3 regions of the Nonomuraea sp. NPDC048892 genome follow, and region 3 is predicted to be linked to each of the others. Evidence: riboswitches for the same ligand, from Rfam matches in the RefSeq annotation. Region 3 holds a riboswitch; each other region holds the start of a gene.
The links. A riboswitch is a leader RNA that binds a small molecule or an ion and turns the genes downstream of it on or off. The one in region 3 is predicted to bind thiamine pyrophosphate.

Region 1 (9,765 bases), on a different contig from region 3:
ACGATGCAGGCGACGATCAAGGAAGCGTACCGCTGGATCCTTAACCCGAGCCAGGAACCTGGAGACGCCGCCATCTGTATCGATGCGATCCTGATGAACGGCAACGGCACCCTTGCCGAACGTGTTACTCGGAAAGCCGAGCAGTCCGAGCTTGTCTATACCTCTTACACTGTGTCGTTCCTGCGTCGCTGGATCGATCGGCTCGACCTATGGTCTAACGAACCGCACATCGCATTGGGAAAGCTAGCTGGGTACTTCACCCAGTACGTCTACATGCCGCGAATCGTCGCCCATGACGTCCTCCACACGACTATCCTGACACGCCCTGATACCGTTCTCATCACTGATAATGAAGGCATCGCATATGCCGACTACATCGACGGCGACGGTCGTTATATCGGACTGACCCTCTCTTCGACCGGTCATGTGCAAGCATCCGGACTCGTCGTGGATCCGAAGGTCGCCAATCGGCAGATCGAGGCGGACCATGAGAAAGCTGAGCAAGCGAAAGCGGAACGCGAAGAGAAACGGCGGACGGCAACGGTTGTTCCAGATGACGGTAACAAAGCTGGCTCCGGGGAAAGTATCGAAACCGTTGCCCAGGACCATTCGGAGAAGACTGGCGGAGGCGAAATAGGAGCGCAGTCGCCATCAACTAGGGTGCATCGTATGTATGCAACGACTGCCCTAAATCCGTCTCGCATCATTCGGGACGTTTCCAGGATCAACGAAGAGATCGTCAGTCATTTTACCAACGCAGGGCTTAGAATCTCAATTCACATCGAGATCAGCAGTGACGACCTTGCCAACCTAGACCCCGCGATCGTGACCGCACTGAAGGAAAACCTTGCAACTATGAGCTTTGCTGACTGGAACATGGAATAGCATCACAGGCTTCCCAGGCCAGATCGCGCAGAGCGTTCTTCGCCGCCGGTGTCGTCGTGACCGTCTTGCTGAACATCGGCGGATAACACGGAGATCTCGGTGTACGTTCGACCTATGGGCGACAAGAAGATCATCTGGGTCAAGCCGTTCGATCCGGCTAACCACAAGCCGGAGACCGAGGGCCAAGCCGGGCGCTGTGGGTGGCACGGGACAAATGAGGGTGTGCCTTGCGGGGAGACGCCCTTCGCAAGCGTCAAGTTCCACTACGCCGACTTCCAGCCTGTCTACTCCGCGTGTGAGCGTGCCGTGCGGGAGATTTCTGAACGGTATGGCTTCCCGATACCGCCCGGCCACTAGATGGATGAGTCCAAGGCATAGCTGCGGAGATAGGGCGAGGATGTCCATTCTCGGGTTGTGACGACCGAACTGGACACCCTCGCAACCGCACTCTATGTGAGGGTCGATGATCTTCTGAAGAGTGCGCCGGAGCTGGTCCCGTGGCGGCCGAAGGTGGGCATCGCGCCCACGCTGAGTGATGCCGAGCTGGTGACGCTGGCGGTGCTGTCGGCGCTGCTGGGCTTTCACTGCGAGCGCCGCTGGGTGCGGTATGCGCATGCGGAACTGCGCGGCATGTTCCCTTACGTGCCCCAGCAGTCCGGCTACGGTAAGCGGCTGCGTCGCTCGATCGGGCTGGTCATGGCGGTCGTGCGGGTGCTGGCCTGCGACACCGCGCTGTGGAGCGATGAGGTGTGGGTGGCCGACTCCACCCCGGTGGAGTGCGGGCGCTCGGTGGAGACCGCACGGCGCAGCGCGTTGGCCGGGTGGGCCGAGTACGGCTACTGCGCCAGTCACTCACGGTATTTCTGGGGACTGCGCCTGCACCTGGTGTGCACCCTGGGCGGGCTGCCGGTGCTGTTCGCGCTGAGCGGCGCCAAGGCCGACGAACGCGAGGTCTTGCTCGCCATGCTGGCCGCCGCTCCCCGGGTGCTGTCTGAGCACCCCCATCAGACGATCATCGCCGACCGGCAGTACTACGGTCGTGCCTTCGAACGCGAGTTAGCCGACCGTGCGCTCACCCTGTTGCGCCCGGCTCGCGCGGGCGAAGCCGAGCGGGCCGGCGCGCATCTGTTCAAGCCGCTGCGCCAGACCATCGAATCGATCAATCAGACCTTCAAGGGCCAGCTTGACCTCGAACGACACGGCGGACGCTCCCGGGCTGGCGTCATCGTCCGCATCTTCATCAAGGTCCTGGCCTTGACCGCGGCCGTCTGGCACAACGACAAGACCGGCCAGCCGATCAAGTGATCTCGCGCTGATCGTGGCCCCCGACGAGACATCAGCACCTGGGTGATATGGGGATCTGCTGACCCGCGCCGATCTCAATCGCATCTGAGGAAGCACGGGTGCCATGGAGCCGCCTCGCCGTTGTAGGCACTAACGGAAGCTCGATCATGGTCCACAACTGGTCCACAACCAGCGAGCGTCAACGAGAACGGGCGGGACTCCGTGAGACTGGAGGCCCGCCCGTACCTGCGATGTTCGCCCTGGTCAGCGGCCGGAACCGCTAGTCAAGATCGTGTGCCCCCTGTAGGATTCGAACCTACGCACCCGGCTCCGGAGGCCGGTGCTCTATCCCCTGAGCTAAGGGGGCGCGCCGAGTGAAAGGCTATCAGTATCCCGGTACTGCTCGGCACCAGATAAAGGTCCTTGAACACTTCCCGCGAAACCCGGCGTGACGGGGCCGCTACAGGTTAGCTTTGCGCCCGTGGGCGAGGTTCTTGGGAAAGTACTGGTCGTGGATGACGATGAGGTCATCCGGCAGCTCATCGCGGTCAACCTGAACCTGGAGGGGTTCGAGGTGTCTACCGCCACGGATGGGCAGGATTGTCTGGATCGGGTGCTCGACGTGATGCCGGATGTCATCACGCTCGATGTGATGATGCCGTTTCTGGACGGGTGGACGACGGCGCATCGGTTGCGTACCGAGGAGGCCACCAGTCACATCAAGGTCGTGCTCATCACGGCCAGGGCTCAGGATGATGACCGGACCCGAGGGTTGGGGATCGGGGTGGACGCGTACCTGACCAAGCCGTTCGATCCGGCTGAGTTGATTGAGGTCGTGCGGGATCTGGCCATGAGGGGTAGTCAGGGGCGTAGCTGATCCCTGGTTGTCGGTCTTGGCGGTCAGGTATCGGCTGTCCGTGGCTGGGGCCTGGTGGGGTGGCGCGTGCCGGGGTTGAGGGCACGCGTTCTTGGTGGATTGTTCGTACGCTGGCCGCATCGCCTCCTCTCCGCGAAAGGCTGGACAACGTGCGTAGCTCCATCTTCAACAACCTCGACTCCCAGCAGCTCCCCCCGGGCTTCGCCCTGGAGAACCACAAGATGTTGCGGGTCCAGCTTCCGCATGAGGTGCTGGCCAAGCAGGGGTCCATGGTGGCTTTCCAGGGGCAGATGGACTTCGACTACGAGGGGTCGGGCGGGCTCGGGAAGTTGTTCAAGAAGGCCATGACGGGGGAGGGCGCCTCGCTCATGCGGGTGCGGGGCGACGGGCTGCTGTATCTGGCGGACAACGCCGATGACATTCATCTGTTCTTTCTTGAGAACGAAGGGCTCACGGTCAACGGGCGTAACCTGCTGGCGTTCCAGCCGCAGCTCGGCTGGGACATCAAGCGGGTTCAGGGGGCCGGCGTGGCGGCCGGGGGGCTGTTCAACACGACGGTTACCGGGACCGGGTGGGTGGCGGTGACGACGCATGGCACTCCGGTGCTGCTCGACGCCGCGCGGATGCCGACGTTCGCCGATGGGCAGTCGGCCGTGTGCTGGAGTACGGGGCTTGAGGTCGGGATCAACCGGACGATGAAGGTGGGGGCGTTGATCGGGCGGGGGAGTGGGGAGGCTATGCAACTGGCGTTCAGGGGGCAGGGGTTTGTGTTGGTGCAGGCCAGTGAAGGGGCTCCTGTCCCAACTCCCTCCGCTTAAAGCGCTTGAGGGTGCTCAGGCCCATCCTCGGTAGACAGGTAATTAGCTAATTGCCATAATGCCTTAGTGATGGACGTCGACCTGATCAAGGCGCTGGCCAGTGACAAGCGGCTGCTGATCCTGGAGTGGTTGCGCGATCCCGTACGTCACTTTCCGCCGCAGCGCGACGGCGATCTCGTACGGGACGGCGTCTGCTCGCTGTTCATCGCCGAGAAGCTGGGTGTGAGTCAGCCGACCTGCGGCGAGCATCTCAAGGTGCTGGCCAAGGCGGGGCTGGTTCGCGGCACCAAGATCAAACAGTGGGTGTTCTACCAGCGTGACGAGGAGCGGATCGCCGCGGCGAAGGAGTTGTTGAGCGGTGAATGGTGAGCCGAACGGCGCCTACGAGCGCCTGATCGCCGACATGGATGCCGGCGGGGCGCGGTACCGGGTGATCGAGCACGCGCCCGAGGGCCGGACCGAGCTGGTCAGCGCCCTGCGCGGGCATGATGTGGCGCAGGCCGCCAAGTGCCTGATCGTGATGGTGAAGGTGGGTAAGAAGCAGACGCGTCACGTGCTGGCCGTCGTGCCCGGTGATGCCCGGCTCGATCTGCAGGCCGTCAAGGCGCTGCACGACGGTACGTACGTGTCCTTCGCCGCCAAGGAGAAGGCCGAGGAGCTGGCGGGGAGTGTGAGCGGGACGGTGTTGCCGTTCAGCTACGATCCCAGGCTTGAACTGGTCGCCGATCCGTCGTTGCTGGATCAGCCTGAGCTTTATTTCAACGCGGGGCGGCTTGATCGTTCTGTGGCGCTGGTGACCGAGGATTATGTTCGGCTGGCGGCGCCGCGGGTGGCCAACATCACGGTCCCTGGTAGCTGATCGGCGGTCGGCATGCAGGCGGCCGCGCCGAAGGTGTCGTTCCTGGTCAGGTTGAGCAGGTGGGTGCGGGGGCGGTGTTGGTGCTGGTCCAGGAGGCGAGGAAGCCGAACGTGGTCGCCGCGCCCGGCGCCAGCTGCCCGTTCCAGCCGGCGTTCCGTACCGTCACCGAGGAGCTATTCGCGCTCAGCGTCCCGCCCCACAGCTGGGTGATCCGCTGGCCGTCGGCGAGCGTCCATGCCACCGTCCAGGCGCTGATCGGTGAGGTGCCGGTGTTCGTGACGGTGACCTCGGCCTGGAAGCCGCCCTGCCACTGGCCGGTGCGCTGGTACGTGGCGGCGCATCCACCAGAAGGCGGCGGTGGTGTGACCACGGTGTCGAGGGCGTCCACCAGGGGCGGGTACCACTTGTCGGACATCTTCTGGTCGCCCGCCGCGTTCGGGTGCACCCCGTCGTAGGTGTCGGTGGCGGTGCTGAAGCCCGTCCACTGGTCCACGACCGTGATCGGCGACTGCGGGGTGGTCGTGGCGGCGGCCCAGGCGGGGATGGCGTTGTTGAAGGTCACGGTCCGCTGGGCGCAGTCGGCGCAGCTGGAGGGGTTCATGGGGATGATCTTGGCGACGAGGATCCTCATGTTCGGGTTGCTCGCCCGCATCTGGTTCACCATCGTGGTGAACGCGCTGAGGATCGTCGCGGGGGCGATGTTGCTCCACACGTCGTTGGTGCCGAAGTGCATGAGCACCACGTCCGGCCGGGTGGCGGCGAGCCAGCCGGTCAGCAGACCCTGGTTCGCCACATTCGTGGCCAGGTAGCCGCCGTGGCCCTCGTTGTCGCCGTCGTGCGCCACCCCGCAGCCCTGGGGCGGCAGGGTGCCGACGAAGTCGACGTTCGTGTGGCCGGTGCTCTGGAGGCGGTTCCAGAGCAGGGCGCGCCAGCAGCCGGGGGATCCGGTGATCGAGTCGCCCAGAGGCATGATCCTGACGGGGGCTGCGCTCGCGGTGGCCGTGGTGGCGAACAGCACCGCCGCGGCCAGCGCCACTATCGCGGCCAGCACGGAGCCGATCTTGCGCATGGTCTGCTCTCCCGTCGTCAGCCTGCGCAGATCGTAGGATCGCGGGCCGCGCGACGGGAAGGAAGTCACCGACGAGGGACGCTTGACCTGGGGGTACGGATGTAACTTTCAGCCGCCGACGGCGGCGGTCAGCTGCGGACCACCGCAAGCGGGCAGGGCGTGTGGTGCAGGAGAGCCTGGCTGATCGAGCCCAAGAGCATCCCTGCCAACTGCCCATGCCCCCGCGACCCCACCACCAGCAGATCGGCCCCGGCGGCCGTCTCGCGGAGCACCTCGACCGGATGGCCGTGCACGACCTCCGTCACCACCTCGACGCCAGGGTGCCGCTCCCGGTGCTCGGTCAGCGACTCCTTGAGCCGGCGCAGCGTGTCCTGTTCGCTGCCGCGGTCGGCCGGTGGGAAGCCGCCGGCCTGCGGCCAGGCCCACGCCTGTACGGCGCGCAGCCGCGCCCCGCGCAGCTCCGCCTCGGTGAAGGCGAACTCCAGTGCCTGCCCGGCGCTGGGCGAGCCGTCGGTGCCGGCGACGATCTCGCCCCGGACGGCCGGGGGACGTTCGTGGACGAGGACGACGTTCGTCCGTGCGTGCGCCGTGACGCCGTGCGCGACGGATCCGACGAGCAGGCCGCGCACGCCGCCGATGCCGCTGCTGCCGACGACCAGCAGCTCGGCGTCCTCGGACGCCTTGATCAGCGCGGTACGGGGATCGCCCGGCAGCAGGACCTGCTCCACCGGCACCTGCGGAGACTCCCGCAGGGCGCGGTCGCGGGCCGCCGCGAGCACGGTGTCGGCGCCCTCGCGCATCCACCGGGCGACCTCGGCGTAACGTACGGTGTCCTCCTCGCACACCCACTTGGGCACGGCGTGCGCCACGGTCAGCGGCGATCCGCGCAGCGCGGCCTCGGCGGCGGCCCAGCCGGCTGCCTCCAGGCCGGCGCGGGAGCCGTCCACCCCGACGATGATCACAGGTTCAGCTCCTCAGGACAGCGCGTAGCATTCGACCTCGGCGCGGCGGAACGAGATCCCGTTCGCCTGGGAGTCACGGACGCAGGCGCGCTCGGACCTGCTGAGCCGCAGCGTGCCGCAGACGGTCACGCCGGAGTAGGTGCGGCAGTCGAGTCGCCTGTCGTCGGCGCCGACGCGGTACATCTCTCTGACCGCCGCACGGCACTTGGCCTTGCCCGTGTCGGCGTAGCGGCACTGGGCGATGAGAGTGTCGTACTGTTCCTGGCTGACTTCGTGCTGGTCCATGCCGTCTCCGGCGGCTGCGGTGGCGCCGGACGCGGCCATCACGACGAGTAGTCCTGCGACAGCAGCGAATCTCTTCATGTTCCCCCTGATGGGGACCGTACCGCTCACGGCGATCGTCAAACCTCGACGCCAGGTTTCGGGTGGGGGCAGGCGTGGGTACGATCATCGCCGACCAACGCGGGAGCCCGGTGCAGACCGGGCTGAGAGGACGGCTGACAGCCGCCGACCGCCAGAACCTGCTCCGGGTAATGCCGGCGAAGGGAGTTTGCGCGATGAGCAGCGCGCGCTTTTCCAAGATCTACTCCGGTGACCTCCGCGTGCCGATGCGGCAGGTCCGGTTGTCCAACGGCTCGGCGGTGACGTTGTACGACACCTCGGGCCCCTACACCGACCCCTCCTTCGAGCCCGACCCGCGGCGTGGGCTGCCGCGCCTGCGGGAGGAGTGGATCGAGGCGCGGCGGGTGGCGGGTGAGCCGGTCACGCAGGTCGGCTGCGCCCGGCGCGGGCTGGTGACCAAGGAGATGGAGTTCGTGGCGGTGCGCGAGGGGGTGAGCCCCGAGTTCGTCCGGCAGGAGGTCGCGGCGGGCCGGGCCATCATCCCCGCGAACGTCAACCATCCCGAGTCCGAGCCGATGATCATCGGCCGGGAGTTCCTGGTCAAGATCAACGCCAACATCGGCAACTCCGCCGTCACCTCCTCGATCGAGGAGGAGGTCGAGAAGATGACCTGGGCCACCAGGTGGGGCGCCGACACGATCATGGACCTGTCGACCGGCGACGACATCCACGAGACCCGCGAGTGGATCCTGCGCAACTCGCCGGTGCCGGTCGGCACCGTGCCCATCTACCAGGCGCTGGAGAAGGTCAAGGGCCGGCCGGAGCTGCTGTCGTGGGAGGTCTACCGCGACACGCTGATCGAGCAGTGCGAGCAGGGCGTCGACTATGTGACGGTGCACGCGGGCGTGCGGCTTTCGTACGTGCCGCTCACCGCCACCCGCAAGACCGGGATCGTCTCGCGCGGCGGCTCGATCATGGCGGCCTGGTGCCTCGCGCACCACCGCGAGAGCTTCCTGTACGAGAACTTCGCCGAGATGTGCGAGATCCTGGCCCGCTACGACGTGTCGTTCTCGCTCGGCGACGGGCTGCGTCCAGGATCGATCGCGGACGCCAACGACGAGGCCCAGTTCGCCGAGCTGCGCACGCTGGGCGAGCTGACCGGCATCGCGCGCGAGCACGACGTCCAGGTGATGATCGAGGGGCCGGGCCACGTGCCCATGCACAAGATCAAGGAGAACGTCGACCTGCAGCGCGAGCTCTGCGACGACGCGCCCTTCTACACCCTGGGCCCGCTCGTGACCGACGTCGCGCCCGGCTACGACCACATCACCTCGGGCATCGGGGCCGCCATGATCGGCTGGTTCGGCACCGCCATGCTCTGCTACGTCACCCCCAAGGAGCACCTCGGCCTGCCCGACAAGGACGACGTCAAGACCGGCGTGATCACGTACAAGATCGCCGCCCATGCCGCCGACCTGGCCAAGGGGCATCCGCGGGCGCAGGAGTGGGACGACGCGCTGTCCGACGCGCGCTTCGAGTTCCGCTGGGAGGACCAGTTCGACCTCTCGCTCGACCCTGACACCGCCCGTTCCTTCCACGACGAGACGCTGCCGGCGGCGCCGGCCAAGACCGCGCACTTCTGCTCGATGTGCGGGCCCAAGTTCTGCTCGATGCGGATAAGTCATGACATCAGGCAGGCGGGGTTCGAGGAGAAGGCGGCCGAGTTCAGGCGGCTCGGCGGCAACATCTACGTGGAGTGATCCGTCCGACGTTCGGCTAACCGGGGAGCGTCTCGCCGCCGATGGGGGCCAGGACCTCGCCGGTGTAGTACGACGACAGCCGGTTGGAGGCGAAGAACACGTACGAGGGGGCGATCTCGTCGGGATCGGCGGGTCGCCCCATCGGCACCTGCTCACCGAACGACTCCACCTTCTCCTCGGGGAAGGTGGCCGGGATCAGCGGTGTCCACACCGGCCCTGGGGCGACGGCGTTGATCCTGATGCCGCGTTCGACCAGGTTCTGCGCCATGGAGTAGGTGAAGGCGTTGATCGCGCCCTTGGTGGCGGAGTAGTCGATGAGCGTCTTGTTGCCACGCAGGCCGTTGATCGACGAGGTGTTGACGATCGCGCCGCCCTTGCCCATGTGGGCGAGCGCGGCCTTCGTGACGCGGAAGTAGCTGTGGATGTTGACCGCGAACGTGTGCTCCCACTGCTCGTCGGACAGCTCCTCCAGGCCGTCCACCGGCTCCTGGTAGGCCACGTTGTTCACCAGGACGTCCAGGCCGCCCAGCTCCGACACGGCCTGCTCGACGACCGAGGCGCAGTGGGCGCGGTCGCCGAGGTCGCCGGGCAGCAGCACGCAGCGCCGCCCGGCCGCCTCGACCAGCGAGGAGGTGTGGGCGGCGTCCTCATGCTCGCTCAGGTACGCGATCGCCACGTCGGCCCCCTCCTTGGCGAAGGCCACCGCGACCGCCCGGCCGATGCCAGAGTCGCCGCCGGTGACGAGGGCCTTCTTGCCGTCCAGCAGGCCGCGGCCCACGTAGTCACGCATCTCGTCACGCGGCTGCGGCGTCATCTCGCCGCTCTTGCCCGGGTACGGCTGGCTCTGGGGTGGTGGCGTCTGCGACATGCCCTCCGGCCTGCCCTTGATCGGGTACGGCTAACGCCAGG
Region 2 (9,765 bases), on a different contig from region 3:
GGCCGCAGCGACTCCAGCTCCCTGATCGCCCGCCACAACTGTTTGGCGCCCTCGTCGGTCTTCGGCGGGAAGAACTCGAAGGAGAACGACCGGCCACCGGCGGCGAGCATGTCGCGGACGGTGGGAACACGATCGGGCCTTACAGAGGGTCGACCAAGAGCCATGCCCACAAGATTAGCGCCACATCTCGCAGACCTGCCGGTCAGACAGACACCCTGGAGATCCGCACCCTCGCTCCCGGCCACTAGTCTCATGGGCATGACCACTGACGCGGCCGGCCTGGAGATCCTGCGCGCGCAGGTCGAGCGCGCTCTCGGAGAGTTCGTCGAACGGCAGCTGCCCGACGGCGGCGACCCCGAGTTCGCGCCGCTGCGCGAGGCGGCCGACAAACTGCTGTCCGGCGGCAAGCGGCTGCGGCCGGCGTTCTGCTACTGGGGGTGGCGCGGCGCCGGCGGCACCGACGTGCCCGGCATCTTCACCGCCGCCGCCTCGCTGGAGCTGCTGCAGGCCAGCGCGCTGGTGCACGACGACGTGATGGACAAGAGCGATCTGCGCCGGGGCATGCCGTCCGCGCACCGCCGCTTCCAGGCCATGCACGAGAAGTCGGGCTGGCACGGCTCGGCGGAGCAGTTCGGCGAGGGCGCGGCGATCCTGCTGGGCAACCTGCTGCTGATCTGGTCGGGCGAGATGTGGCGGGCCAGCGGGCTGCCGCGCGAGTCGCTGGAGGCGGCCCAGCCCGTCCACGACCACATGCGCACCGAGCTGATGTGCGGCCAGTATCTCGACCTGCTGGAGCAGGCGCACGGGGAGAACTCGTTCGAGTCGGCGCTGCGGGTGGCGCTCTACAAGAGCGGCAAATACTCGGTGGAGCAGCCGCTCAGGCTCGGGCTGGCGCTGGCCGGGCGGGAGCTGGCGCCGTGGATGGACGAGCTGTGCGCCGGGTTCGGGCGGCAGGTCGGGATCGCGTTCCAGCTGCGCGACGACATCCTCGGGGTCTTCGGCGACCCGGCGCAGACGGGCAAGCCCGCCGGCGACGACCTGCGGGAGGGCAAGCGGACGATGCTGGTGGCCCGCACCCTGGCCGCGGCCTCGCCCGCCGAGGCCGGCACCGTGCGCCGGCTGCTCGGCGATCCCGCGCTGGACGAGGGCGGGGTCGAGACGCTGCGGCAGATCATCGACGACACCGGGGCACTGCGGGAGTGCGAGGACCTGATCGGCGACTACCTGGGCGAGGCGCTGGCGGCGCTCGACTCGGCCCCGGTCACGCCGCAGGCGCGCGCCGCACTGACCGACCTGGCCATCGCCGCCACCAGCCGCAAGACCTGACCCGCCGCCGACCGGCCGACGGTCATCCGCCGGCTCGCCGGCCACCGATCACCGGCCAGCCCGCCGTCCGGCCGCTCACCCGCCGAACGGCCGACGGCCGGCGCTTCAGCCGGCCGGGGGTGTTCGGCTGCTCAGCCGGCCGACAGGCGTTTGGCGAACTCGGCAGCCGCCGCGCCGGGGTCGTCGGCCTCGGTGATCGCGCGGACGACCACCACCCGGCTCACCCCGTACGACATCACCTCGTCCAGGTTGGCGAGATCGATGCCGCCGATCCCGAACCACGGCCGCGAGGTGCCCAGCGCCGCCGCGTGCCGCAGCAGCGACGGGCCGGGAGCCGGGCGGCCGGGCTTGGTCGGGGTGGGCCAGACGGGCCCGCAGCAGAAGTAGTCGACGCCCTCCTCCACAGCCGCGGCGGAAGCCTCGGCGGCGGAGTGGGTGGACCGTCCGATGACGATGTCGTCGCCGAGTATCTCTCGCGCGACCGTCACAGGAAGGTCGTCCTGCCCCAGATGGAGCACGTCGGGGCGGGCGGCGTACGCGACGTCCGCCCGGTCGTTGACGGCCAGAAGTTTGCCGTGCCGGTCGCAGGCGTCGCGGAAGACCTCGAGGAGCGCGAGTTCTTCGCGTGCCTCAAGACCCTTCTCCCGCAGCTGGATGATGTCCACGCCGCCGGCCAGCACCGTGTCGAGGAACTCCGCCAGATCGCCGCGGTCGCGGCGGCCGTCTGTGCAGAGATAGAGGCGCGCGTCAGAAAGCGAGGGCTTGGGCACGCCGCTTGACCTCGGTATGACGGCCGGCCCTGATCGCCTCGACGGGCGATCCTGGCAGCGACTCGTCGGGGGTGAAGAGCCAGCGCAGCGACTCCACGTCGTCGTAGCCGGCATCCTGCAACACCGTCAGGGTGCCGGGCAGGCCCTTCATCACGTCCTTCCCATCGAGGAACACCGCGGGCACCTGTGGCCCGCCGCCGCCCCGGCGCACGCCGAGGAGCTTGTGGTCCTTCAGGAGCTGCTTGGCCCGGCCGATCGAAAGGTCGAGGCGCCTGGCCACTTCGGGGAGCGTGAGCCACTCGTCGATGAGCTGCTCGGTCTCCCGGTCGATCTGTGCAACAGAAAGCGTCACGAAACCACAACTACCACATGCCGTGCTTGCTCAAACAACACAATCCCGTAGAGAGACTTGTGGATCTACCAGGCGTTCCGTGTCCAGACGGTGACCGGCGTCGATGATCCGCCGCCCCTGTACGAGGTCGCGCGGCCGGTCCACGGCCAGTACGGCGGCCAGAGTGTCGTCCTCGGTGAGCCAGACGGCCGACCATTTGCCTTCTGGCTCGCCCCGGTAGACGAGCCGCTCGCCGGCCGGATGGTGTCCGGCGTACTGGATCATGTGGCCGAACTGCTCGGACCAGAAGTAGGGCACCGGGTCGTAGACCGCCTCCTCCCCCAGCAGCGTCGCGGCGGCGACCTCGGGGGCGTTGAGCGCGGTGTCCCAGTGTTCGACCCTGAGCCTGGTGCCCCAGCGGCGCGACCACCAGGCGGCGCAGTCGCCCACGGCGACGGTGCCGGGCAGCGAGGCGCGCAGGTGCTCGTCGGTGACGACGCCGTTGTGCAGGTCGATGTCGGCATCGGCCAGCCATCCGACGGCGGGTCGTACGCCGATGCCGGTGACGACCACGTGGGCCTCGATGAACTCACCGCCCACCAGCCGCACACCGCCCTCGTCCACGGAGTCGACCATGGCCCCGAGGCGCAGGTCGATGCCGTCGTACCAGGGCACGGTGCGCGCGCCGATCTCGGCGCCGACGGCGGTGCTCAGCGGGGCCCGCGCGCTCTCGACGACCGTCACCTCGCAGCCGGCGCGGCGGGCCGCGGTGGCCACCTCGGCGCCGATCCAGCCGGCGCCGATGATCGCCACGCGGGCGCCGGGGACGAGCACGGCGCGCAGCTCGTGGGCGTCGTCGAGGGTGCGCAGCACGTGCTGGAGGCCGTCGCCCGGCAGCCTGATCGGCTCGGCGCCGGTGGCGATGACCAGGCCGTCGTAGCCGATCTCGCCCTCGGTGGTCTCCACGACGCCGGCGCGCAGCGACTTGGCGCTGACGCCCGGCCAGAAGTCGACCTCCAGGGCGTCGAGGTCGGTGTCGACGAAGCTCGTGTCGGCCTCGCCCTTCAGCACGGCCTTCGACAGGGGCGGCCGGTCGTAGGGCCGATGGCGCTCCTCGCCCATCAGCGTGATCCGGCCGGTGAATCCGCGCCCTCGCAGGGCCTCGACCGTACGCAGGCCGGCCAGGCCCGCTCCCACCACCACGACATGGTTCACGTTCAAGACCATAACGGGGGCGGTGCACGGCCGCCGCACCGAGGCCGTAGGCTGTGGAGGTAAGACGCGCGGGAGTCCGGCCGTTTCACCGGGCTGAGAGGAAGGCTGTGACGGGCCTTCGACCGCAAGACACCTGATCCGGATCATGCCGGCGAAGGGAGCGCAGGTGGATGTGATCGTGGGCGGCGGGGTCGTCGGCCTCTCCGTGGCGTGGCGGCTGGCCCGTGAGGGGCGCCAGGTCACCGTGGTCGATCCGGCGCCCGGGCGGGGTGCCTCCTATGCCGCGGCGGGGATGCTGGCCCCGGTCAGCGAGGTGACCTACACCGAGGCGCCGCTGCTGCGGCTCGGGGTGGCGTCGCTGCGCCGCTGGCCCGCCTTCGCCGCCGAACTCACCGAGGACGCCGGGCTCGCGGGCCCGGGTACGAACGTCGGCGCGGCCCCGGGCGCGGCTGCCGAACTCGCCGGTCCGAGGCTGGGCGCGGGTGCCGGGCTCGCCGGTGACGGCGCGGCCGGAGGAGATGCGCTCGCGCTGGATCTGCGGTCCGACGGGACGCTTGACGTCGCGTTCGGGGCCGACGACCTGGCGGCGCTGGACGAGCTGGCGGCGTTCATGGACAAGCTCGGGCTGCCGGTCGAGCGGCTCACCGGGCGCGAATGCCGCCGCCTGGAGCCGATGCTGGCCCCGTCCGTGCGTGGCGGGCTGCTGGCGCCCGGCGACGCCTGGGTGGATCCGCGCCGGGTGACCGCGGCCCTGCTGGCCGCGCTGGAGCGGCTTGGCGCCGAGGTGGTGCGCGCCCGCGTCACCGAGCTGCTGCGCGAAGGCGGCCGGGTCACGGGGGTACGCCTCGCGACGCCGGAGCCGTACGGGACCGGGCCTGGCGGCGGAGCCGGGGATGGCGGCGGGCACGGTGAAGTCAGACCGGGCGCCAAGGCGGAGACCCGTGCGGGCGCCAGGACGGGCGCCAGGAAGGAGACCGGCGCGGAGACCCGGGCCGAGATCAGGGCCGAGCGGGTCGTCCTGACCGCCGGCGCGTGGAGCGGCGAGCTGGCCGAGGTGCCGGTGCGGCCGGTCAAGGGGCAGATCATGCGGCTGCGCTCGCCGCAGCCGCTGCTGACCCGGTGCGTACGCGGCACCGTGCACGGCTCGTCGGTCTACCTGGTCCCCCGGGGCGACGGTGAGCTGGTGGTCGGCGCCACCCAGGAGGAGCTGGGCTTCGACACCAGGGTGACCGCCGGCGGGCTCTACGAGCTGCTGCGCGACGCCAGGGAGCTGGTTCCCGGCGTCACCGAGCTGGAGGTCGCCGACGTGGTGGCGGGGCTGCGGCCGGGCACCCCGGACAACCTGCCGGTCATCGGCCCCAGCGGGACGCCGGGGCTGACGTTCGCGACCGGGCACCACCGGGGCGGCGTGCTGCTCGCCCCGCTCACGACGGCCATCCTGCTGGGCGAGGAGGGCGAGCTGGCGGCGCTGTGCTCGCCGGAGAGATTTCAGGGAATTTCATGATTGTTACCATCAACGGGTCCGCGCACGAGGTGGCCGACGGCATGACCGTGGCGCAGGCCGTACAGACATTGACCACGGCCACCACCGGAGTGGCCGTGGCCGTGAACGACGAGGTGGTCACCCGCAGCGCCTGGGAGACGACGGCGCTCGGCGACAGTGACCGCGTGGAGGTCCTGACGGCGGTGCAAGGTGGATGATCTGATCATCGCCGGGGAGAAGTTCTCCTCCCGGCTCATCATGGGAACCGGCGGCGCGCCCTCGCTGGAGGTGCTGGACCAGGCGCTCGCGGCGTCGGGCACCGAGCTGACCACGGTGGCGATGCGCCGGCTCGACCCGGGCTCGCGCGGCACCGTGCTCGACGTGCTGCGCCGGCGCGACATCAAGGTGCTGCCCAACACGGCGGGCTGCTTCACCGCGGGCGAGGCCGTGCTGACCGCCCGGCTGGCCAGGGAGGCACTCGGCACGAACTGGGTCAAGCTGGAGGTCATCGCCGACGAGCGAACCCTGCTGCCCGACCCGATCGAGACGTTCGACGCGGCCGAGCGGCTGGTGGCCGACGGGTTCGTGGTGCTGCCGTACATCGGGGACGATCCGGCGCTGGCGCGGCGGCTCGAGCAGGCCGGGTGCGCGGCGGTGATGCCGCTGGGCGCGCCGATCGGCTCGGGGCTCGGCATCCGCAACCCGCACAGCATCGAGCTGATCGTGGAGGCCGCGTCCGTGCCGGTGATCCTCGACGCGGGCATCGGCACGGCCAGTGACGCCGCGCTGGCGATGGAGCTGGGCTGTGACGCGGTGCTCCTGGCCACGGCCGTGACCAGGGCGCAGCGGCCCGACCTCATGGCGGCGGCCATGAAGGGCGCCGTCGCGGCCGGGCGGCTGGCCCGCCAGGCGGGCCGCATCCCCCGCCGCCGCTACGCCGAGGCCTCCTCCCCGACGTCCCCGTAACCCAGCCGGCCCGGCCGACGGAACGGGCCCGCCGCAACCCGCCCGATCCCCTCCCCTCTCGTACGCGACGCGCCTGGCCGGATCCGAGTCCACCACCCGCCCGGCCAGGACCGCGACACGCCGGGGGCGCAGTCGCGGGATGTCACGGAGGGTGCCGGGACAAGCACCGAGAGAGCCGCGTTTCAGGGGTGTGAGGGGGCCGGGACGGGTTCGGCGGGGCGTCGTGACGAGAACGTCTCCGCATCGGTTTCGGGCGGTGGGGCCCTGCCAGTGGCAAAACGCCCGTAAACTCAGCGGGGTGGATACGACGACTGCGGACCCCCTGGTCGGGCGGCTCCTCGATGGGCGCTACCGCATCGAGAGCCGAATCGCCCGGGGCGGTATGGCGACCGTCTACCTCGCGCTGGACATCCGGCTCGACCGGACGGTGGCGCTGAAGGTCATGCACCGCTCGCTCGCCGAGGACCCGGCATTCGTCAGAAGGTTCATCGGCGAGGCGAAGTCGGTCGCCAGCCTCTCCCATCCCAATGTGGTGCACGTCTTCGACCAGGGCACCGACAACGACGTCGTCTACCTGTCGATGGAATACGTCCCCGGCCGCACGCTGCGCGACATCCTGCGCGACCGCGGCAGGCTGCCCGCCCGCGAGGCGCTGGAGCTGATGATCCCGGTGCTGGCCGCGCTCGGCGCCGCCCACCAGGCCGGGCTCGTGCACCGCGACGTCAAACCGGAAAACGTCCTCATGACCGACGACGGCCGGGTCAAGGTCGTCGACTTCGGCCTGGCCAGGGCGATCGAGGCGACCAACCAGACCCGTACCGGCGTGATGATCGGCACGATCGGCTACATGGCGCCCGAGCAGGTCACCACGGGCGCGGCCGACGTGCGCAGCGACGTCTACGCCGCGGGCATCATGCTGTTCGAGCTGGTCACGGGGCAGCAGCCGTACGACGGCGAGACGCCGATGTCGGTGGCCTACCGGCACGTGCACGACACGGTGCCCGCGCCGTCCTCGGTGGCGCCCGAGGTGCCGCCGCTGGTCGACACGCTGGTGGCGCACGCGACCGCGCGCGAGCCGCAAGACCGCCCCGCCGACGCGACGGCCATGCTGGTCGCCGCGGTGGACGCGCACCGGATGTTGCCGCGCACGACGACCCCGCCGGGCACCGGCCCGATGATGCCGGGCACCAACCCGACGACGGTGTACGCCCATCCGGCGGGCGGCCCGGTCTCGGGCGCGCGTTCGATGCCGCAGCCCGCGCCGGCGCACACGATGATCCAGCCGCGGACGTCGGCTGAGGAGCCGCGGCGGCGCGGGTTCCGGCCCAACTGGTTCCTGGTGGCGCTGGCCGCCGTGATGGTGGTGGCGGTCGGGCTGACGGGCTGGTATTTCGCCCAGCCCGAGCTCGTCACCGTGCCCGACCTGATCGGCAAGAACGTGGCGGAGGCCGAGAAGACCATCGCCGGCCGCGGGCTGCAGATGCGCCAGGCCGACGGGAAGCACGACGAGAAGGTCGCCGAGGGCCTGGTGCTCAGCAGCGACCCGGCGGCCGACGCCGAGCTGGAGAAGGGCTCGACGGTCACGCTGGTGCTCTCGCTCGGCCCCGAGCGGATCGTCGTGCCCGACGTGTCGGGCCGGTCGAGCAACGAGGCCAGGGCCGCCATAGCGAAGGCGGGGCTGACCGTCGGCGCCGTCAAGCGCCTGCCCAACCAGCAGGTCGAGCGCGACAAGGTGATCCGCACCTCACCGCAGGTGGGCGAGAAGGTCAGGAAGAGCGCCAAGATCAACATCTTCGTCAGCGCCGGGCTCGTCATGCCCGACGTCGGCGGCATGCCGAAGGACGAGGCGGCCGGCTTCCTCGGCGGGCAGGGCTTCCAGGTGCAGGTCAACGAGGTCGACGACGACGCCGAGCCGTGCACCGTCATCGCCCAGTCGCCCAAGGCCAAGTCCGAGGTCGACAAGGGCGTACCCGTGATGATCACGGTGGCGCGCTGCCAGACCGACTGGTGGCAGTGGTTCCGCGGCGACAACGAGGCCCGCGACGACCAGCAGTTCAGCGTCGTGCCCGGCGTGATCGGCAAGAACATCAACGACGCCAAGCCCGAGCTGGAGGCGCTGGGGTTCAAGGTGCGGGTCAACCGGCTGAGCAACGGCGGCGTGGTGCAGTTCCAGCGGCCGCTGCCCAACAGCGAGCGGCCGCCGGGCAGCGTGGTCTTCCTCTGGCAGTGACCTCCTGTCCCTGAAACGGGGACAGGAGCCGGGCTCAGGTGAGGTGGCCGTGCAGGCGGACCCGGGCCAGGCCGCCGTCCGGGTAGATGTCCACCCGTACGCTCGTCACCGGCTCCCGGTGGTCCAGGCGGAAGCGGTGCGGCGTGTCGGGCCGCAGCGGGGTCCTGGGCAGCAGCGGCACCTCGCGCTCCCCGTCCAGCCCCGTCAGCGAGACCGCGGCGGGCGCGTTGAACAGCAGGTTGGTGGTGTCGATCTCGGCCAGCCTGACGAGCCCGCGCCCGGCCAGCCGGATGACGATCCAGTCGTTGCCGTCGTCGCGCCGCCTGGCGGTCTCCCAGCCCTCCGCCTGGTGCCGGGCCAGGCCGGGGGCGATGACGTTGTTCGGGGAGGAGTAGAAGTCGTCGGAGCAGGCGGTGACCAGGCCGCCGTTGGCGAGCGCGGCCAGATCGAGCCCGAGACCCTCGTAGACGGACAGGTCGGGGCGGACCTCGCCGTGCACGCGCAGCCTGGACACGCCTCCGTCGGGGTGGATGTTGAGCCGCACGTGGGTGTAGCGGTGCTCGTCGGCGACCTCGAAGTGGTGCTCCGCGTCTCCCTTGAGCTCCGATCGGGGCACGATCTCCGTCCACGGGGCCCGCGCCAGCTCCTCCGGCGACGGGTAGCCCTCGACGGCCGCCGCCTCCACGGACGCGTACGGCGGATAGTTGCCCTTGAACCAGGCCGTGTCGATCACCACGCCCCTGATCACGCCGGGCAGGCCGAGCCGCACCAGGGCCCAGTCGTGCCCGGGTGAGCGGCGCCGGCGGGTCTCCCAGCCGTCGTACACCTGCCCCTTGCCGCCGAACGTCTCCGGGCTGAACGCCGGACGCTCCGGCCTGATCAGGCTCTCCTTCTCGGCGAAGGACTCGTCGCTGGCCGCCACGACCGAGCCGCCGAGCGGGCGCAGGGCGAGGTCGGGCAGGCGGGTGAACGGGGTCATCGGCGCGCTCCCATCAGCAGTCGTCCGTGCGGCCGGCCGTCCACCGGCCGGCCGCGCAGCCAGGTGGTCAGGACGGCGCCCTTGAGCGTGCGGCCGTGGTAGGGGGTGACGGGATTCTTGTGGTGCAACCGGGCGGCGTCCACCAGCAGGTCGGCGGCGGGGTCGAAGGCCACCAGGTCGGCATCGTTGCCCACCTTTATCCCGCCTTTTCCGGGCACGCCGGCCAGCGCGGCGGGGTTGGCGGACATCCAGCGGACCACGTCCCCGAGCCCGTGCCCTCGGCGCGCGGCCTCCGTCCAGATCGCCGGCAGCCCGATCTGCAGCGAGGCGATGCCGCCCCAGGCGGCGGCGAAGTCGGGCACCTTGAGATCGGCCGTCGAGGGCGAGTGGTCCGACACCACGCAGCTCAGCACCCCGCGCGCCAGCCCGTCCCACAGCAGGTCGCGGTTGGCCTCGGAGCGGATC
Region 3 (9,765 bases):
TCTTCATACTGGTCATCGTGCTGGTCGCGGCGGTGGCATGGTGGTCTTCACGGCAGATCGCGGCGAACGCCGCCAGGCAAGGCGAGATCGCGGGCGGGCAGCCCGAGGTGATGCGGAAGATCATGCGGTTGATGCCGTACGGCTCCGTGCTGGCCGCGCTGGTGCTCCCCCTGGCCGCCGGGCTCTATCTGCTCGTCTCCACGGCGTGGGCCACAGGCGAGCGCGGGGTGCTCGCTAGCCGGCCTCTCTGAGTGCCGCCACCTGCCCGTTCACCGTCTGGCTGGGGGCGGGCAGGATGGCCCAGACCGTCGTCGTGTCACCGTCGTGCCTGACCCCCCAGCTCTCCGCCACGTATTCCACGATGCCGAGCCCCCGGCCCCCGAGCGATGACAGGGTCGGGCGGCCCGCGCGCGGCTCGGTCGCCGCACCTCCGTCGCTCACCGCCACCTCTACGTGTTCGTCGCTTCGCAGCCACGCCACTCTCACCATGCCGGACGGAAGCGGATGCGCGTGACGCAGCGCGTTGCTCAGCAACTCGCTCACCACGAGCACCGCGTCGTCGATCGCGGCGGTGAAGACCCCACTGTCCTGCAGATCTGTGCTCAGACGCTGGCGGGCGACGGCGACGCTGGACGGCGCGTACGGCAGCAGCACCACGCTTGACACACCCACCTCCCCGTTACCTGTGCCCCCCGCGGGAACACTCCCCGGTACGACCGAAATGCCCCGTTACTCGATCCCAGAAACCGCATTGCGATCACAGCTTGTACTCATTGGACGATAGATCAGCTCAACCGTGACCACCTCGTTACCGCATCGGTGTGTCGGATCCGATAGGGGAAGCGCATCGCAGCACGAGTCGCATCCTGGTGCCCCCTTCCCGTCGCGGATGAGCGCTCACATCTCCTCCCTGTGCGCGCGCGAGACTGCGGACGATGTAGAGACCGAGCCCCACTCCACCAAACCGTCTCCGGTCGCCGCTGTCCACCTGGACGAAGCGCTCAAAGATCCGCTCCCGGTCACCAGGGGCGATACCGACGCCCTCGTCGTCCACGACGACGACCACGTTCTCACCGTCCGGCCAGGCGGCCACGCTGATGAGCCCGCCCTTCGGCGAGTACTTGAAGGCGTTCTCCAAGAGCTGACCGAGAATGATGTCCGTGGCCAGGGGATCACCGAGCACGTGCGGCAACCCCCGGGCGATGTCCACCTCCACGCGGTGCTTGTCCGACAGCGCCGGCAGGCCCAGCGTGGCCGCGTCGATCCGCTCGGCCAGATCGACCTCCTCGATCCGCACCTTGAGCTCCTCGGCCCCCGCCCTGGCCCCCAGCAGCAGGTGGTCCATGAGCTCGCCCAGCGACCTGGAGCGCTCAGCGATCGTGTGCACGGCGGCGCGGCGCTCGGCGTCGGCCATCTTGTCCCAGCGCGCGTCCAGCGTGCTGGCGAAGCCCCGCACGATCGTGATCGGCGTCCGCAGCTCGTGGCTGGTCGTGGCCAGGAAGAGGTCCTTGGCCTCCTCCAGCTCCTTGGCCGAGGTGACGTCGCGGAAGTCGACGACCACCTCGCCCGTCTCCTCGATCTGCGCGCTCACCACGTCCAGCCACCTGCCGTTCTCCATCTGGAAGGTGACCTTCTCGCCGGGCTTGGGCAGCGGGAACGGGGGCGGCGCGCCGATGACGGACTCGGGGGCCAGCGCGGTCAGGCCGGCCGCGGCCGGGTTCCAGCGCACCACCAGGCCGTCCTGGTCGAGCACGGCGATGCCGTCGGCGCTGGCGTCGAACACGGCCCGCTCGTGCGCCCGCTGTCGCACCGCCTCCTGGTAGGCCACCGCGTTGCCGACGGCGATGCCCGCGTGCCCGGCCAGCAGTTCCAGCAGCTCCAGCTCCAGGTGGCCGGGGTTGCGCCGGGCGAACAGCGCGTACAGCGCGCCGTACGGCCGCCCGCCCACGGCGGCCAGTCCCAGCGCGACCGTGTGCAGGCCGCGCAGCCGGGCCCACACCAGGTCGTCGAGCCCGTCGGACTCCAGCATGACGGTCTTGCCGGTGCGTAAGAGCCGGTCCACCAGGCTCGTACGCAGGTCGGTGGTGGTGCCTCTGATCGAGTCGGGCAGCTGGTACGTGCTCACCAGCCGCAGCCGGTCACCCTCGATGAGCACGAACCCGCCGGCGTCCGCCCCGGTCAGCTCGGTGAGGTTGGCCGAGATCCGGTCGAGCACGGCCGACAGCTCCAGCTCGGAGTTGATGTCGCCGACCACGTCGGTGAGCCGGCGCACGAGCCTGGCCCGGCGCGCCATCCGGTTCCTGGCCAGCTCGTCGGCCTGCGCCGGGTGGTAGACGCACACGTAGCCGCCCACGGCGCTGCCCAGCCGCAGCGCGCTGATGTCGACGCGCAGGTCGAGCAGGGCGCCGTCGTTGTGCAGCCGCTTGGTGCGCAGCGACACCGGCTCCCCGGTGCGTACGCGCTCCAGCACGGCGTTGTGCTCCGCGGTCAGCTCGTCGGGCACGATCGGCGCCCTGCGCCCGAGCACCTCCTCGGCCGCCCAGCCGAACACGCGCTCGGCGGCGGCGTTCCACACCAGGACGCTCTGGTCCCTGTCGAGCGCCACGACGGCGTTGGGCGAGCTGTCAAGCGCCGCGCGAGCGATCTCATCGTCACTACCGGCCCATTCGTCCCCCACTCCTCCATAGTGCACGTGGCGCGGTGGGTGCGTCGGGCGATCCGTCCGATACGCTGCGGTCACGGTGATTCCGGCGGGTGGAGGTTGAGGGTATGTCGAGCAACGATCTCGATGCCCTGCTGCGTGTGACCTCTAGCACCTATCGAGGTGATACGCCGCCTGACATCGCTTTCGGCACCTATGACGGCGCCGTGGGCCGATTGGTGCTGGCCGTGACGGGCAAGGGTGTCGCGGCGTGCAGCTTCGAGGCGGAAAACGACGTCTTCGAGCTGGTCAACAGGCATGTGGGCAGCTTCATCGGGCCCGAGGCGAGGCGGCTGGACCCGGTACGCAGAGAGCTGGACGCCTACTTCTCCGGGCGGCTGCGCGCGTTCACGCTGCCGGTGGATCTGGCGCTGGCGACGCCGTTCGCGCGTACGGTGCTGCAGAAGACGATGGCCGTCCCCTACGGCACGACCACGACGCTGGAGGAGATCGGCCAGAGCATCGGCCGGCCGCGCGCGCTGCGCGCGATCGGCAACGCGCTGTCCTCCAACCCCGTCTGCGTGATCGTGCCCTGCCACCGGGTGGTGCGCGAGGACGGCGCGCTCGGCGACTACGCGGGTGGGCCCGTCGCCAAGCAGCACCTGCTCAACGTCGAACAGCGGGCCGGCGCAGCGCCAGGCCGATGAGCAGCGTGACGAGCGCGGCCACCAAGGCCCCGCCGAGCGCGCCGTTCATCCACGTCTGCCGGGTGAAGCCGATGGCCTCGCGCAGGCTCGCCCAGATCCCGTCCCACGCTTCGACCGTCGGCGTCGAGGTGGTCAGCCAGTAGGCCACGAAGCCGAGCGCCCACGGCACCACCATCGACCAGCGTGAGGGCGCGTCCTCCGCGGTGTTCCAGCCGGCGCCGCGGCGCAGCACGAAGTAGTCCACGGCCAGCACGGCGAACATCGGCACGAACACGGCCCCGATCACGCCCAGGAACGCGCCGTAGGACGTGACGTCCACCAGCAGCGCGATCACCACGGTGAGCACGCCGATGAGCACGGAGAAGACGCGCCGGTCCATCCGCGGCAGCAGGTTCTGCAGCGACATCGTGGTCGAGTAGACGTTGGCGAAGGACTGGTCGGTCTCGCGCAGGACCAGGATGCCGAAGAACAGCGCGCCCAGCGGCATCGCCACGAACGGGCCGAACACCGCGGTCCCGTCGGCCTGCACCGCGGCGACGCCCGCCAGCGCCACCGCGTAGACGCCGAGCCCGAGGCAGGCGACCTGGGCCAGGGTGTAGCCGCCGACCACGCCGGTGAAGGCGGCCCTGCTGGAGCGCGAGTGGCGGGCGAAGTCCGCGGCCATGGGCACCCAGGACACCGACAGCGCGATCACGTAGTCGACCGCGGCGGGGAAGGCGGTCCACGTCCCGCCGGTCTGCGGGGGCGCCTCACGCAGGAAGAACACCGTGAACCAGACCATCGCGATGATCACGCCGACGGTGACGTACCGGCGCAGCAGCCGGATCGAGCCGAGCGGCCAGATGGTCAGCGCGGTGGTCAGCACCCCGGCCACGATCACCCACGCCTGGTACGGCACCGAGCCGAAGATCGCCGTGGCACCCTTGGCGATCACCCAGAGCTCGAAGGCGCCCCAGCCGAGCATCTGGACGATGTTCAGCACCGTCGGCACGTAGGAGATCCTGGCGCCGAACAGGCCGCGCAGCAGCACCATGGCCGGCTGCCCCGTACGGGTGCCGGGAATGGCCGACAGGCCCACCATGGCGGTGCCGATCAGGCTGCCCACCACCGTGGCGACGAGCGCGGCGCCCAGGGTGAGCGGGGCATCGCCCAGCGGGTTGATCAGGAACAGGGCGCCGGAGAAGCCGAGGAGGCTCACTCCGAGATTCGCCCAGAGCGCACCCTGATCGAGCACGCCCAGAGTCTTCGGCGCTTCGCCTTCGAGGGTCAGGGGGACTTCTTCGACGCCGTGCGACATCGCACACTCCCTACGCCGGCATTATCCGGACAGGTTCCGGCGGTCGGCAGCAGATGTGGCTGCCCTCTCAGCCCGGCACCCCGAGCTCCCGCGACGATATGTAATTTGCGCCCTCATCATGCCTTAATGACGGCAGAACCGCCATAGTGGGGGCCTTGTTACCGATTCAGGCGACGAACGGCTGTTGTCCCGTCTCGCTCACCATCGGCCGGCGGGAGAACTCCCACGACTGCATGCCGCCGCCGACGTTGATCGCTTCGCGCCCGAGCTGGTTGAGCCAGGCCGCGACCTGCATCGACCGGCCGCCCACGCGGCAGACGACGTAGACGGTCGTGTCGGCGGGGACCTCGTCGACCCGGCCCTGAATCTGGGTCATGGGGATGTGGACGGCCTGCGGCGCGTGGCCCGCCACCCATTCGTCCTGCTCGCGGACGTCGAGCAGGTAGGCATCGGCGGGAACGGCGCCCGCCTCGATCTCGGGAACGGTCATGACTCCATCATCTCGCGCCGCGCGTCGTAGGCGGCACGCGCCGCGGCGATCTCCTGTTGATGCGCCTCGGTCCACGTGACCAGGGACTTGATGGTCTCGTGCAGCGTACGGCCGAGCGGCGTCAGCGCGTAGTCCACCCGGGGCGGCACCACGGGGTGAACCGTGCGGCTGACCAGGCCGTCGCGTTCGAGCTGGCGCAGGGTGACGCTGAGCATGCGCTGGCTGACGCCGTCGATCTCGCGGCGCAACTGGGTGAAGCGCAGGCTCTGGCAGTCGAGCAGGGCGATGACCAGCAGCGACCACTTGTCCGCGATGCGGTCGAGGATCTGCCTGACCTCGCAGTCCTCCCGGGTGTCCCACTGCCAAACGTCGTAGTCGTCCATGGTGCCTTCGCGGTAACCGAGTGATTCGAAAGTGCCGTCTTCCATCGTCTTTCATGCTGACCCATGATGAGGACGGTTACAAGAGATAACCGATATGCAGAAAAGTAACCGGGGGTCTTGCGATGTCTGTTCCTGCCCGATCGTGGGGCGTGCTGATCGTTCTGTGCGGCGCCATCTTCCTTGAGGGCATCGACGTGGCCATGCTGAACATCGCCCTGCCGGCCATCAGGGCCGATCTGGGGCTGTCCACGGGCATGCTGAGCGGGGTCGTGAGCGCGTACGTGCTCGGCTACGGCGGTTTCATGCTGCTCGGCGGCCGGGCAGCCGACCTGCTGGGACGGCGGCGGATGTTCCTGCTCTGGCTGGTGGTGTTCCTGGTCTTCTCGGGGCTCGGCGGTTTCGCGAACGAGGGGTGGGTGCTGCTGCTGGCCAGGTTCGTCACGGGGGTGGCCGCCGCGTTCCTGACGCCGGCCGGGCTCTCGCTGATCACCACGACCTTTCCCGAGGGCCGGCTGCGCAACAAGGCCCTGCTCATCTACGCGGGCACGGCGGCGGGCGGCTTCGCGCTCGGGCTCGTGGCCGGCGGGCTGCTGACCGCGATCGGCTGGCGCTGGGTGTTCTTCGCGCCCGTGCTGATGTCGCTGCTCATCCTGATCGCCGCCGTCCCCCTGATCAGGGAGCCGGCCAGGGAGCACCGGCCGGCGGCCGGCGGGTTCGACGTGCTGGGCGCGGTGACGATCACGGGCGCGATGATGCTGCTGGCGTACGGCGTCGTACGTCTTGAGCACCCGGCCGACGGCTGGCCGCTCACGGTGGCGGCCTTCGCCGGCGGGCTCGCGCTGGTGGCGGCGTTCACCGCCGTCGAGCGCCGGTCGGCCAGCCCGCTCGTCCGGCTCGGCCTGCTGCGCTCGGCGCCGCTGATCCGGGCCAACGTGATGGCCGCCCTGCTCACGGCCTCGTTCTTCGGCTTCCAGTTCCTGGTCACGCTCTACCTCCAGGAGCTGCGCGGGTGGTCGACCGTGCAGACCGGCCTGGCCCTGCTGGCGGCGGCCATCGACGTGGTGCTCGCCCCGGTGCTCACGCCCTGGCTGGTCAACCGGTACGGCAGCGCCAGGGTCGTGCTCGGCGGCCTGCTGTCGGGCCTGCTGGCCTACGCGTTGTTCCTCGGGGTGGGGCTCGACTGGACGTACGCGGCCATGCTGCCCTCCATGCTGCTCATCGGCCTGATGTTCGCCTTCGTCTACGGCCCGGTGACCATCGTGGCCACGGACGGCGTCGCCGAGCACGAGCAGGGGCTGGCGGGCGGGCTGATCAACTCCTCGTTCCAGTTCGGGGCGGCGCTGGGCCTGTCGATGGTGACCGCGGTCAACGTGGCCGCCCTGGGCGGAGCCACAGACCCCGAGGCCGGGCTGGCCGCGATGCGGACGGCGCTGCTGGTGCCCGTCACGGCCACGCTGCTGGGCGCGCTCGTCGCCGTGAGCGGCCTGCGTACGCGAACGAGAGACTGCGCCCTCAGCGCCGCGTGAAGCCATCGGGGCACGCGGCCAGGAGGGGCCGGTCCGAACCGGCTATTTGAGAAGTTTGGACAGGCGGCGGTCGGCCAGCGGCTTGCCGCCTGTCTGGCACGTGGGGCAGTACTGGAGCGAGGAGTCGGCGAACGAGACCTCCCTGATCGTGTCGCCGCACACGTCGCACGGCTGCCCCGCCCGGTTGTGCACGCGCAGCCCCGACTTCTTCTCCGCCTTCAGGTCCTTGGCCGCCAGCCCGTGGGCCCGCTCGACCGCGTCGGCCAGCGTGGTGACGATGGCCTCGTGCAGGTCGGCGATCTGGGCGTCCGTCAGGCTCGCGGCGATCTTGAACGGGGACATCTTGGCGGCGTGCAGCACCTCGTCGGAGTAGGCGTTGCCGATGCCGGCGATGACCTTCTGGTCGCGCAGCAGCCCCTTGATCTGGGTGCGGTTGCCGCTCACGATGCGCTTGAGCGCCTCGACCGTGAAGGAGTCGGCGAGGGGGTCGGGGCCGAGGGCGGCGACGCCGGGCACTTGGTCCGGATTTTTCGTGACATAGACGGCGAGACGCTTCTGCGTCCCCGCCTCGGTCAGCTCGAACCCCGGCGCCAGGCCCTCGTCGTCGGGCGCCAGCCGCACCCGCACGGCCAGCGGCCCCTTGCCCGGCCGCACCGGCTTGGCCCCCGACAGGTCGTCACGCCAGCGCAGCCACCCCGCGCGGGCGAGATGGATGACCAGATGCAGACCGTCGCAGTCGAGGTCGAGGAACTTGCCGTGCCTGGTCACGCCGGTGACGGTCAGCCCGCCGAGCGCACTGACCGGCGGATCGAACGTCTTGAGCGCCTGGAAGGCGACCACGTCGACCCCCAGGACCGTGCGGCCCACCGCCCGCTCGCGCAGGAAGTGGGTGAGCGACTCCACCTCGGGAAGTTCGGGCATGCCCCCAGACTACGACGCGCCACCGACTGTTCTACGGCACGTCCCAGAAGGCCAGTTCATGCGCCATTCCCGTCCTGAACAGGGCCTCCGCCCGCGCCGGGTCCGGATCCACTTCGTCGATCATGCTCGCGATGCGCTCGGTCAGCGTCACGAACCCCGGGTCCGCGTACGTGTCCACCCAGGCCCGATATCTCGGCTCAGCAGGCGGATTCTCCGCCAATATCCGCCCGAGACTCGAATATCCCCACATGCACGGATAAAGGGCCACCAGCCCCTCCCCGTACGACGCCGCCGACTCCAGCAGGAACGTCGTGTACGCCGCGCACGCGGGGCCCTTCACCGCCCCCTCCAGATCGGCCCCGAACCCCGCCGACATAGACCGGTGCAGGCTCAGCTCGTCGTGGTAGGTGGCGTGCGCCAGATCCACCAGGTCGCCGAGATGCCCGTCGGGCGCCTGCCAGGCCAGCCGGACGAAGACCCGTACATAGTCCAGCAGGAACAGGTAGTCCTGCTCCAGCCACGACCGGAACACCTGCTCCGGCAGGTCGCCACGCCCGATCCCGGCCACGGTCGGATGCGCGAGCTGGTCCTGGAGCAGGGGCCGCCCGATGGCATGAAGCTTGTCGGAAATGCTCATGGTCAGGAGGTTAGTCGCGAAGCGCGGGCCCCTGACGAGGGCTCATCCGGCGTCCACGATCTCCTTCGGCACCGGCTTGTCCTCCTTCAGCGCGTTGAACAGCGCCAGCGCCTTGGTGCGATCCCACTTGACGGCCGTGCCGCCGCTCGGGACCGTCTCGTTGCCGCCGAACGGCACCACCGTGGTGACCGGGCTGTCGCCCATGGCCAGCCCCAGGGAGAGCATGTTGAACGCTCCCGTGCTGGAGTCGACCTCGACCGCGTCGGTGGCGCTCAACGCCAGCGGGATCGAGGTGAACGGGTTGATCAGCACGCCGGGGCTGGCGGCCTTCTTCACGACCGCGCCGAGGAACTGCCGCTGCCGCTTGGTGCGCTCGAAGTCGGGCAGCGCGCCGCCCTTGCGGGTGCGCACGTAGCCGAGGGCCTGGGAGCCGGTGAGCACCTGGGGGCCCTTCTTCAGCTTGAGCCCCGCCTTGGGGTCGTTGACGGCCGCGCGTACGTTGATCTCGACGCCGCCGACGGCGTCCACGATGTCCACGAAGCCCGCGAAGCCGATCTCCATGTAGTTGTCGACGTGCACCCCCGTCACCGTCTCCACGGTGCGGACCAGCAGCTTGGGACCGCCCAGCGCGTACGCCGAGTTGAGCTTGTCGCGGCCCCTGCCCGGGATGGTGACGGCGGAGTCGCGCGGCAGGCTGACCAGCGTCGGCTTGTCGCTGCCCTCGGGGATGTGCAGCAACATCATCGAGTCGGTGCGCTGCCCGGCGGCCCGCCCGGTGGCGAGCTTCTTGCGCTGGGCCGCGCTCAGCCCCTTGCGGCTGTCGGAGCCCACCAGCAGCCAGTTGGTGCCGGGGGTGTCGGCCGGGCGCCCCTCGTAGTCGTCGAGCACGCCGTCGATGCCGGCCAGCCGGGAGTCGATGTAGAAGAACATGCCGATCGCGGCCACCAGCAGCAGAACCAGTAACCCGGCCACGCCTCCCACGATGAGCTTCCAGGAGATCTTCCTGCGCGGCCGTCTCGGAGCCTGCTCGTCGGACTCGCCGGATTCGCTCCGCGACCCGAACGGCTTGACCGGGCTCCGGCCGGACCGCGCACGCCCGTAGACCCGCGACCGCGACCCCGGCGCGGAAGGCTCCTGGGAGCCCGGCTGCGCCCCGGACTGGG

Region 1: linked by a shared signal. The riboswitch ahead of thiC (phosphomethylpyrimidine synthase ThiC) and the one ahead of AB0C28_RS03135 (cytosine permease) in region 3 are both predicted to bind thiamine pyrophosphate.
Region 2: linked by a shared signal. The riboswitch ahead of AB0C28_RS25730 (FAD-dependent oxidoreductase) and the one ahead of AB0C28_RS03135 (cytosine permease) in region 3 are both predicted to bind thiamine pyrophosphate.

Annotation. Positions count from the first base shown of each region.
Region 1 is NZ_JBEZFZ010000027.1:78,761-88,525, reverse strand. Features, by position in the region: gene AB0C28_RS46570 (DUF499 domain-containing protein) at 1-885, shown strand, start outside; gene AB0C28_RS46565 (hypothetical protein) at 1,000-1,242, shown strand; gene AB0C28_RS46560 (IS982 family transposase) at 1,300-2,190, shown strand; tRNA gene AB0C28_RS46555 (tRNA-Arg) at 2,465-2,536, opposite strand; gene AB0C28_RS46550 (response regulator) at 2,651-3,046, shown strand; gene AB0C28_RS46545 (AIM24 family protein) at 3,196-3,864, shown strand; gene AB0C28_RS46540 (winged helix-turn-helix domain-containing protein) at 3,934-4,233, shown strand; gene AB0C28_RS46535 (YbaK/prolyl-tRNA synthetase associated domain-containing protein) at 4,223-4,723, shown strand; gene AB0C28_RS46530 (cellulose binding domain-containing protein) at 4,770-5,792, opposite strand; gene AB0C28_RS46525 (universal stress protein) at 5,921-6,754, opposite strand; gene AB0C28_RS46520 (hypothetical protein) at 6,767-7,117, opposite strand; TPP riboswitch at 7,207-7,319, shown strand; gene thiC (phosphomethylpyrimidine synthase ThiC) at 7,312-8,856, shown strand; gene AB0C28_RS46510 (SDR family oxidoreductase) at 8,873-9,724, opposite strand.
Region 2 is NZ_JBEZFZ010000007.1:352,448-362,212, reverse strand. Features, by position in the region: gene metF (methylenetetrahydrofolate reductase [NAD(P)H]) at 1-110, opposite strand, end outside; gene AB0C28_RS25750 (polyprenyl synthetase family protein) at 259-1,326, shown strand; gene thiE (thiamine phosphate synthase) at 1,458-2,096, opposite strand; gene AB0C28_RS25740 (Rv2175c family DNA-binding protein) at 2,074-2,448, opposite strand; gene AB0C28_RS25735 (FAD-dependent oxidoreductase) at 2,479-3,642, opposite strand; TPP riboswitch at 3,701-3,819, shown strand; gene AB0C28_RS25730 (FAD-dependent oxidoreductase) at 3,788-5,146, shown strand; gene thiS (sulfur carrier protein ThiS) at 5,143-5,343, shown strand; gene AB0C28_RS25720 (thiazole synthase) at 5,336-6,091, shown strand; gene pknB (Stk1 family PASTA domain-containing Ser/Thr kinase) at 6,390-8,321, shown strand; gene alc (allantoicase) at 8,356-9,300, opposite strand; gene allB (allantoinase AllB) at 9,297-9,765, opposite strand, start outside.
Region 3 is NZ_JBEZFZ010000001.1:626,227-635,991, reverse strand. Features, by position in the region: gene yidC (membrane protein insertase YidC) at 1-251, shown strand, start outside; gene AB0C28_RS03150 (ATP-binding protein) at 235-666, opposite strand; gene AB0C28_RS03145 (PAS domain S-box protein) at 809-2,677, opposite strand; gene AB0C28_RS03140 (methylated-DNA--[protein]-cysteine S-methyltransferase) at 2,869-3,348, shown strand; gene AB0C28_RS03135 (cytosine permease) at 3,308-4,645, opposite strand; TPP riboswitch at 4,635-4,747, opposite strand; gene AB0C28_RS03130 (rhodanese-like domain-containing protein) at 4,812-5,135, opposite strand; gene AB0C28_RS03125 (helix-turn-helix domain-containing protein) at 5,132-5,563, opposite strand; gene AB0C28_RS03120 (MFS transporter) at 5,641-7,044, shown strand; gene AB0C28_RS03115 (DNA-formamidopyrimidine glycosylase family protein) at 7,087-7,965, opposite strand; gene AB0C28_RS03110 (TenA family protein) at 7,997-8,602, opposite strand; gene AB0C28_RS03105 (LCP family protein) at 8,645-9,574, opposite strand.